Regions from separate parts of the Cohnella abietis genome, predicted to be linked through region 2. Evidence: riboswitches for the same ligand, from Rfam matches in the RefSeq annotation. Region 2 holds a riboswitch; the other holds the start of a gene.
What was found. Region 2 has a riboswitch for cobalamin ahead of KCTCHS21_RS00960 (S-layer homology domain-containing protein). Riboswitches for the same ligand answer to the same signal wherever they lie in the genome.

Region 1 (3,857 bases), 1.7 Mb from region 2:
CTCAAACTGCACCAAATCTTTCTCCGCAGAACACGTGGTTTTATAAGGAAGCTCACCATATTGACCAATTATGGAGCATTAAGGCGGCCGGCCGTCGCCAGCGTCATATTGACCAATCGCAATCATTTAATCTTTATGTTACACCTACAATCAGCGCCAAGGAATTTCTCGATCTGTACATGGCCGCATGGGAAAATGGTCTTAAAACCGTCTACTATTGCCGTAACCAAAGCCTTGAGGTTGAGGACTGCGTGAGCTGCTCGTCATAACTTACATTTTCAACAATCATCGGAGAAAATGAATTTGCGCAATGCGCTGCTTGATATGAACAGGAGGAACTAGGGAAATGGATGAGCAATTGCAACGGAAAAAGCTGTTTAACGAGCATGGTGATCAGGACTGGGGAAAACGCCGGATTATTGGAGGAAACACCACTAACCTGATTGAGCTCAACAACGTGAAATATGAATGGGCTACGAAAATGTACCGTACGATGATGAACAATTTCTGGATACCCGAGGAAATTCCTCTTGCTCAAGACGCAAAGGATTATAAGCTGTTATCCGAAGCGGAACGCAAAAGCTACGACCGTATCATCAGTTTCCTTATTTTTCTTGATTCGCTTCAAACAGCGAACTTACCAAACGTAAATGAGTATGTCACCGCTCCTGAAGTAAATCTATGCCTTACGGTTCAGACCTTTCAGGAGGCCGTTCATAGTCAGAGCTACAGCTATATTCTAGATAGCGTCTGCTCAGCGGAAGCGCGTGATGAAATTTATAATCTATGGCGTAATGATGAGAGGCTACTAGCTCGTAATAGGTTCATTACCGATCTATATGAGAATTTCATTGCCGACTCCTCCCACCGCAATCTGCTCAAAACCATTATGGCCAACTACATTCTAGAAGGCATTTATTTCTATAGCGGCTTTAGCTTCTTCTACGCTTTAGGCCGACAAGGCAAGATGCTCGGAACCGTGTCAGAAATCAAATACATCCAGCGCGATGAATTGACACACTTGGCGTTGTTCCAAAATATTTTCCGGGAAATCCGTAAGGAAAATCCAGAATTGTTCACTGCCGAGTTCATTGAGGAACTGCGTCAAATGATGAAAACAGCTGTAGAAACAGAAATCTCTTGGGGCCAATCCATTACGAACAACGAAATCCCCGGTCTAACAGCTGATATCATTGATAGCTACATCAAATATTTGTCCAATGAGCGTCTTAAAATGCTTGGTTTAGAAATTCTATATCCGGAAATTACGGAGCATCCTATGCGTTGGGTAGAGAGCTTTAGTAATATGAATGGTATGAAAACAGATTTCTTCGAGCAAAAGGTTACGAACTACAGTAAATCATCCAACTTAAATTGGGGCGACCTGTAGAACAAAAGATTACCAACCCTCCGAGCGTTTATTCTTTAGCTCTGAGGGTTTTTTAATAATTTGAATTTTTATTCACAAAAATGTATAGATATTAGACGAAAAATCCTGTATAGTTAATGTAACAACCTCATACGTAGAAACAACGGCGTCGCAGTTTGCTTAGTAGCAATAGCTCAAGCAAGCGGTGTGCGACTTAATAGGGAAGTCGGTGCAATTCCGACGCGGTCCCGCCACTGTATCGAATGATTAGCTAATCATTCGTAGCCAGAGATACCTGCCATTGTTTTGGAAAGCCAAGGAACCTACGGTAGATAGGGATGATCCGGCGCATGTAATGCATTATGCACAAGCATGTTTGCCTTTTTTATCTATCCATAAAAAAGGGGAAACATGCTTTTTTGATTATTCAGATCCAAAGTTACACCATGTTCGTTCTGAATAACCTGCGACATAAACGTTCATCCTCCATCCCCCGGGCGGCGAGAGCCGCTTATTCTAAGCGTTTGGCAAAAAGGTTGAAAAAAATTGAAGGATGTGGACACTGCAATGGCAATAATCTCGACAGCAGGTGTAGGCTACCCACGTATCGGCGAAAACCGTGAATGGAAAAAGCTACTTGAGGAATTCTGGGGCGGTAAGCGTGACGAAGAAAGCTTTCAAAAAGAAATTCGGGAATTACGTATCCGTAGATTACTCAGACAGAAAAAATCTGGCGTTGCATGGGTACCATCCGGTGATTTCACATTGTACGATTCCGTACTCGACCACGTTGCTGCCTTTGATTTAATTCCTGACAGATTCCGTCATTTGGGTGCCAACGATTCATTGGCTGTTTATTTTGCAATGGCTCGTGGCATCGAGGGTGCACCAGCATGCGAAATGACAAAATGGTTTGATACAAACTATCATTACCTTGTGCCTGAGCTTGCTGGACAACCAAAGCCAAAGCTTGTATTCAATCCTTGGTTGGATGCTTTTACAGAAGCAAAACGCGAAGCTGGATTACTCACTCGTCCCGTACTTATCGGGCCTTACACTTTAGTTCGATTGGCTAAAGGCGTGTCTTCCGAGAATTTTGCGGAGCTCGTTCGTTCGTTTATCCCTGCTTACAATACTGTGCTTGAGGAATTGGCTAAAGCAGGAGCTGGCTGGGTTCAGATTGATGAGCCTTCGCTCGTTACCGATGTTCCTGAAGAGCATTTGGCGTTGCTCACTGAGATCTACGGCGCTCTGAAATCCTCTAATCCAAAGCTGCTTATTCACCTGCAAACGTATTTTGGAGCGGTTGAGCATCCTGAAGCTGTCTTCTCCCTTCCAGTCGATGGAATTGGACTAGACTTTGTTCGGGGCAAAATTGATAACTTAGATGCTATCAAGAAATTCGGTTGGACTAAAGGCAAGAAGCTCGGAGCCGGCGTTGTTAACGGACGCAGCATCTGGCGCGTTGATCCAGATCAAGCTCTCGGCCTGCTTGAAGAATTAGCTTCTCTTATTCCAGCAGAACAGCTGATCATTCAGCCTTCATCCAGCTTGCTACACTCCCCAGTATCGGTGAATGTAGAAGTTAGCGGCGATGCAGTTGTACGTGGTGCTTTGGCATTCGCTGACCAGAAGCTGGAAGAAGTTGTAGCACTAAGCGAAGCGTTGGAAGCTCGCTTGAATGGTGGAGCAGCTACAGCATTGCCTGCTCGCCTAGAAGAAAACCGTATCGCATTAGCAGCGCTTCGTAGTCATCCTGCTCGTCATCGTGCAGCAGCTCAAGGCTCAAGCGAAGAAAGCATCGCTGAACGCTCTCCTTTCGCGGAACGTCATGCATTGCAGCTTTCACGTTTCAAGCTTCCTCTTCTCCCTACAACGACGATTGGAAGTCTTCCACAAACAGCGGACATTCGTAAAGCACGGCTGGAATGGCGTCGCGGCAAGCTGAGCGATGATGCTTACCGTCAATTGCTCCAAGAACGTACCGAGCTGTGGATACGTCGTCAAGAGGAATACGGTATTGATGTCCTTGTTCATGGTGAGTTTGAGCGTACGGACATGGTTGAGCATTTTGCCCACTTGCTGGATGGCTATCACTTCACGACTAACGGCTGGGTTCAATCCTACGGCTCACGTTGCGTTAAGCCTCCTGTTATTTACGGAGACGTTATGGACCGCGGTGCAATGACTCTCGAAGACACACTGTACGCTCAATCCTTAACTGATCGCCCAGTTAAAGGTATGCTTACTGGTCCAATTACTATGCTTGCATGGTCATTCTACCGCGACGATATTTCCCCTAAGGAAATCGCAGATCAAATCGCTCGCGCGCTTGATGCGGAAGTATTGCGTTTAGAGGCTGCTGGCATTGGTATGATCCAGGTTGATGAGCCTGCACTTCGTGAAATTGCACCTCTTAAGCACCGGGAATGGCCAGAGTACTTAGAGTGGTCGGTTAACGCCTTCCGCCGTAGTGTTGCAGGTGTTC
Region 2 (3,857 bases):
TAAACAAGGCTAATAGCAACGTCATGAGATCGGAATAGGGGAGGAGCCAGGATTCGTCAATATGCTCCTCATGTGGTTCATGCCGTTTTTTGCTCACGTTGCGAATCCTCCTTCTCAGCGAACGCCAACCGCTCCGTCGGTGTGAGGAACACTAGAAGTTTTTGTTGAATTGCAATAGTTGATACGCCTGATTGGATAGAGAGCAGACCTTCAACCATCATGAGCTTAAGATCAACCTCACGCTTGGAGAGACGCTTAAGCTTGTTGGCAATAGGATGCCACATAACGTAACCGGTAAATATCCCGAGCAGGGTTGCGATAAAAGCTGCGGCTACAGCATGGGCGAGCTTCTCCATCTCGGCTAGATTTCCTAGGGCTGCGATAAGTCCGATAACCGCTCCTAGTACCCCGAGTGTCGGTGCATACATCCCTGCTTGGGAGAAGATGAGTGCTCCGCCACGATGGCGCTCTTCTGTTGCTGAGATATCTTCTAGTAGAACATCCCGTACGAAATCTTGATCATTGCCGTCAATAATCATGCGCATGCCGCTTTTAAGGAAGTTATCTTCGATTTCGTCTACACGGGCTTCGAGTGCGAGCAAGCCCTCACGGCGGGTAATCGTTGCCCATTCCATGAACATGCTAATCAGTTGTTGTCGTGGGAGTAGCTTTGGCTCTGCAAATATTAGCTTAAATAGCTTGGGAACCTTAGCAAGCTCCGACATAGGAAAAGCGACCATGACGGATGCAACCGTTCCGACGAGGATGATGACATAAGCAGCCGGATTGGTGACCAAGCTTGCGAGTGGTGCTTTTTTAAGAATCATTCCGAATATCAGAGAGAAAAAACCTAGAAACAAACCAATAATAGTTGAATTTTTCATCGTACACCCCGGCATATGGAAGATTGTTATGTACGGATTAGGAGTTTACTCTCACAACCGACACGATAATAGGTTTATCGACATCTGCTTGCCAAAGCTTTAGAGGATATTGGTGTTTTTCACAAATTCATAACAAGCTTATCCAATAGACAGCCCCTAGCCTGCATGTTAAGATGGCTACACAAGTGAATAAGGCGGAAAACAGGTGCTCGCAAGAGCTTAATAGGGAAGTCCGGTATAACTCCGGCGCGGTCCCGCCACTGTCAATGGGGAGCCAATCGGAAAAGCCACTGAAAGGTCGAAGGACCTTTGCGGGAAGGCCCGAGGAGTGAAGATCCATGAGCCAGGAAACCTACCTGTTTTGACAAGCACCCGATTATCCTACGAGGAATAGGGGAGGTGTGGCGGCATATTGCGGGACTATCTTGAGCTATTGGGCTACTAGAGTACCGCGGCAGAGTATAAGGCTCATTCTTTCCCGTTATCGGGCGAATGGCCATCGCGCAAGTGCGCGCGTGAGCTCTGGAGCCATCACGCAGACATCTTTCCAGTGGGGGAGATGTTTTTTTGTTGCGCGTATTCAGGTAAGAGTAGGTTAACCTTCGCTGCAAGGCGGAGACATTCGAAGAGGAGTGTGGAATGATGTACGGGGAAGCGAAATCAGGTTCAAGAGCAAGCTGGAAGGCATGGCTGCGTAGCGGCTTGGCATTGGTATTGTTGCTGCAATTATCATTAGGTACATGGGCGAATCAAGCACAGGCTGCGGATGCAGCAGCTGAAACAACAACGAAAGAGACAGCTGTAGTAGCTTCTGCTCCTACTAGAGAGCAAGTGGGTCAAGCGGTTACTTCCTTACAGACCCTTCTGAGCAAATCAAATCCGATTGGTGACTGGGATGCTTTCGGTCTTGCTCGTTCAGGAAAGGATGTATCCAGCCGTTATTTACCTGAGGCAAATAAAAGCGTAGATAGTGGCAAGCTTCGGTTAGTAACGGACTACGCACGCGTTGCATTGGCTATTAATGCTAATGGAGGCGATGCTAGCAAGGTAGGAGCGGGTAAGGTTAACTTACTTAGCAAGATCGCTAACTTCGAGAAGCTGACAGCACAGGGCATTAATGCGCCAGCTTTTGCTCTTCTCGCGCTAGATGCAGCAGGCTATCAGCCAGGAGCGAAAGACACTTGGTCAAGAGATAATCTAATTAAATGGTTGGTCGATCATCGTAACACCGATGGCGGCTGGTCTCTTGGCACAGGTAAGAGCGATGTTGATATTACAGGAATGGTACTGACTGCTCTTGCTCCTTATAAGGATAATAAAGATGTTACTGGTACTATAGATGAAGCTATTGTTTGGTTATCGAATGCTCAGCGGGATACAGGTGGTTTCGGCAATCCAACGGAATCCAGTGAAAGCTCTGCGCAGGTGCTTATTGCCCTTACTTCTCTTGGGATTAATCCTGTAGATGATTCGAGGTTCGTGAAGAACGGCAAATCAACTCTTGCAAGACTGTTAGAATATCGCTTGAAGGATGGTCAGTTCTCGCACGTAGCAGCAGGTAAAGCCGATGCTATGGCGACGTTCAACGCGTTGCTTGGATTAACAGCAGTTGAGCGTTGGATGGATGGACTTCCAAGCCTGTATTCGGGAGTCAATTCAGCAACGAAAACAAATGTTACCGTTAACGGTATATCAGGTATCCTTGCAACGGGTTCTGTAACAGGTAAGACGGCACTAGAAGCATTAGTCAATGTGCTTAATGGCTCCAATGTTACTTATGCTGTAGAACGTGATCCGAAGTACGGACCTCTTCTAATTTCGGTAGCGGACTTGGAAAATGATAAATTTGGCGTATATGACGGCTGGCTGTACGCGGTCAAACGCGATGGCGCATGGGTGACAATTGGGGAAGGCATGAGCTCCTTCGCTCTTCAAGCAGGTGATGAGCTTTCTGTTTACTATGGCAGCATGGAAACGGCGCTTATCCACTCCGTGAAGCTCGAGCCAGCAGCTCTCCGTGAGGGACAACCTGCCATCGTGAAGGTGGAGAAGGAAACCTTTGATTGGGACTCTGGCAAGTTGATCGTCAGTGCCGCTGAGGGTGCTCAGGTTAAAGTAGGCGGACAAACAGTTACAACGGATAAGGATGGCAAAGCAGAGCTGAAGGCACCGAAGGCTGGATCCTACAGCTTGACTGTAGACGGCTATCGCAGTGACGCTGTACCTACTTACTTATCATGGACATCCAATATTCAAGTCGCTTCCTATTTCAAAAAAGCACTCGTACGTATTGAAGGGGATGCTGGGGTATTAGCTTCCGGGTATGCTCAAGGCGGAACAGCATTGGAAGCGATAGAACAGCTTCTAAAGGCTAACGGTGTTAAGTACGAGGTTGTAGATTCCAAATACGGTAAATATATTGAATCCATTGGTGGCATTACTGCCAAAAAATACGGCGGCTACGATGGCTGGTTGTTCGCTGTAGTACGAGACGGCTCGTGGGTCATTCCGGGTGAGGGAGTAGGCACATTCCTGTTAGAGGATGGAGACGAGGTTGTTGTATACTACGGGGACGCAACTAAATTAGTTGATCCTGTTGTGATCACACCTGCTCAGCCTAAGCCAGGCAAGGCGTTCACAGTAACAGTCACTAATCGTGCATGGAACTGGACGGACAATAAATTTGATCCTGCACAACCCGTAGTCGGCGCTACAGTAAGTATTGGCGGCATTACAGTAACTACTAATGATAAAGGTCAGGCGACACTGAAGGCCTTGCCAGAGGGCTTATATTCATTGCAGGTGATAGGATACGAGAAAGACAAAGCACCAAGTGTTGTGCGCTCGGTTACTTCCCTGCCGATTGTAGGCAGCTATAAGGATCAAAGCAAGATTGCTGCATGGGCTGTGGATGCTGTTAATATTTCTAGAGGGGCACCGCTCCTACTTGGCATAAATGATGGCAAAGAATTG

Region 1: linked by a shared signal. The riboswitch ahead of metE (5-methyltetrahydropteroyltriglutamate--homocysteine S-methyltransferase) and the one ahead of KCTCHS21_RS00960 (S-layer homology domain-containing protein) in region 2 are both predicted to bind cobalamin.

The regions. Positions count from the first base shown of each region.
Region 1 covers NZ_AP019400.1:1,890,777-1,894,633, reverse strand. The annotation lists gene KCTCHS21_RS07800 (ribonucleoside-diphosphate reductase subunit alpha) at 1-269, shown strand, start outside; gene KCTCHS21_RS07795 (ribonucleotide-diphosphate reductase subunit beta) at 347-1,390, shown strand; cobalamin riboswitch at 1,556-1,686, shown strand; gene metE (5-methyltetrahydropteroyltriglutamate--homocysteine S-methyltransferase) at 1,925-3,857, shown strand, end outside.
Region 2 covers NZ_AP019400.1:209,163-213,019, forward strand. The annotation lists gene motB (flagellar motor protein MotB) at 1-97, opposite strand, end outside; gene motA (flagellar motor stator protein MotA) at 78-884, opposite strand; cobalamin riboswitch at 1,071-1,258, shown strand; gene KCTCHS21_RS00960 (S-layer homology domain-containing protein) at 1,524-3,857, shown strand, end outside.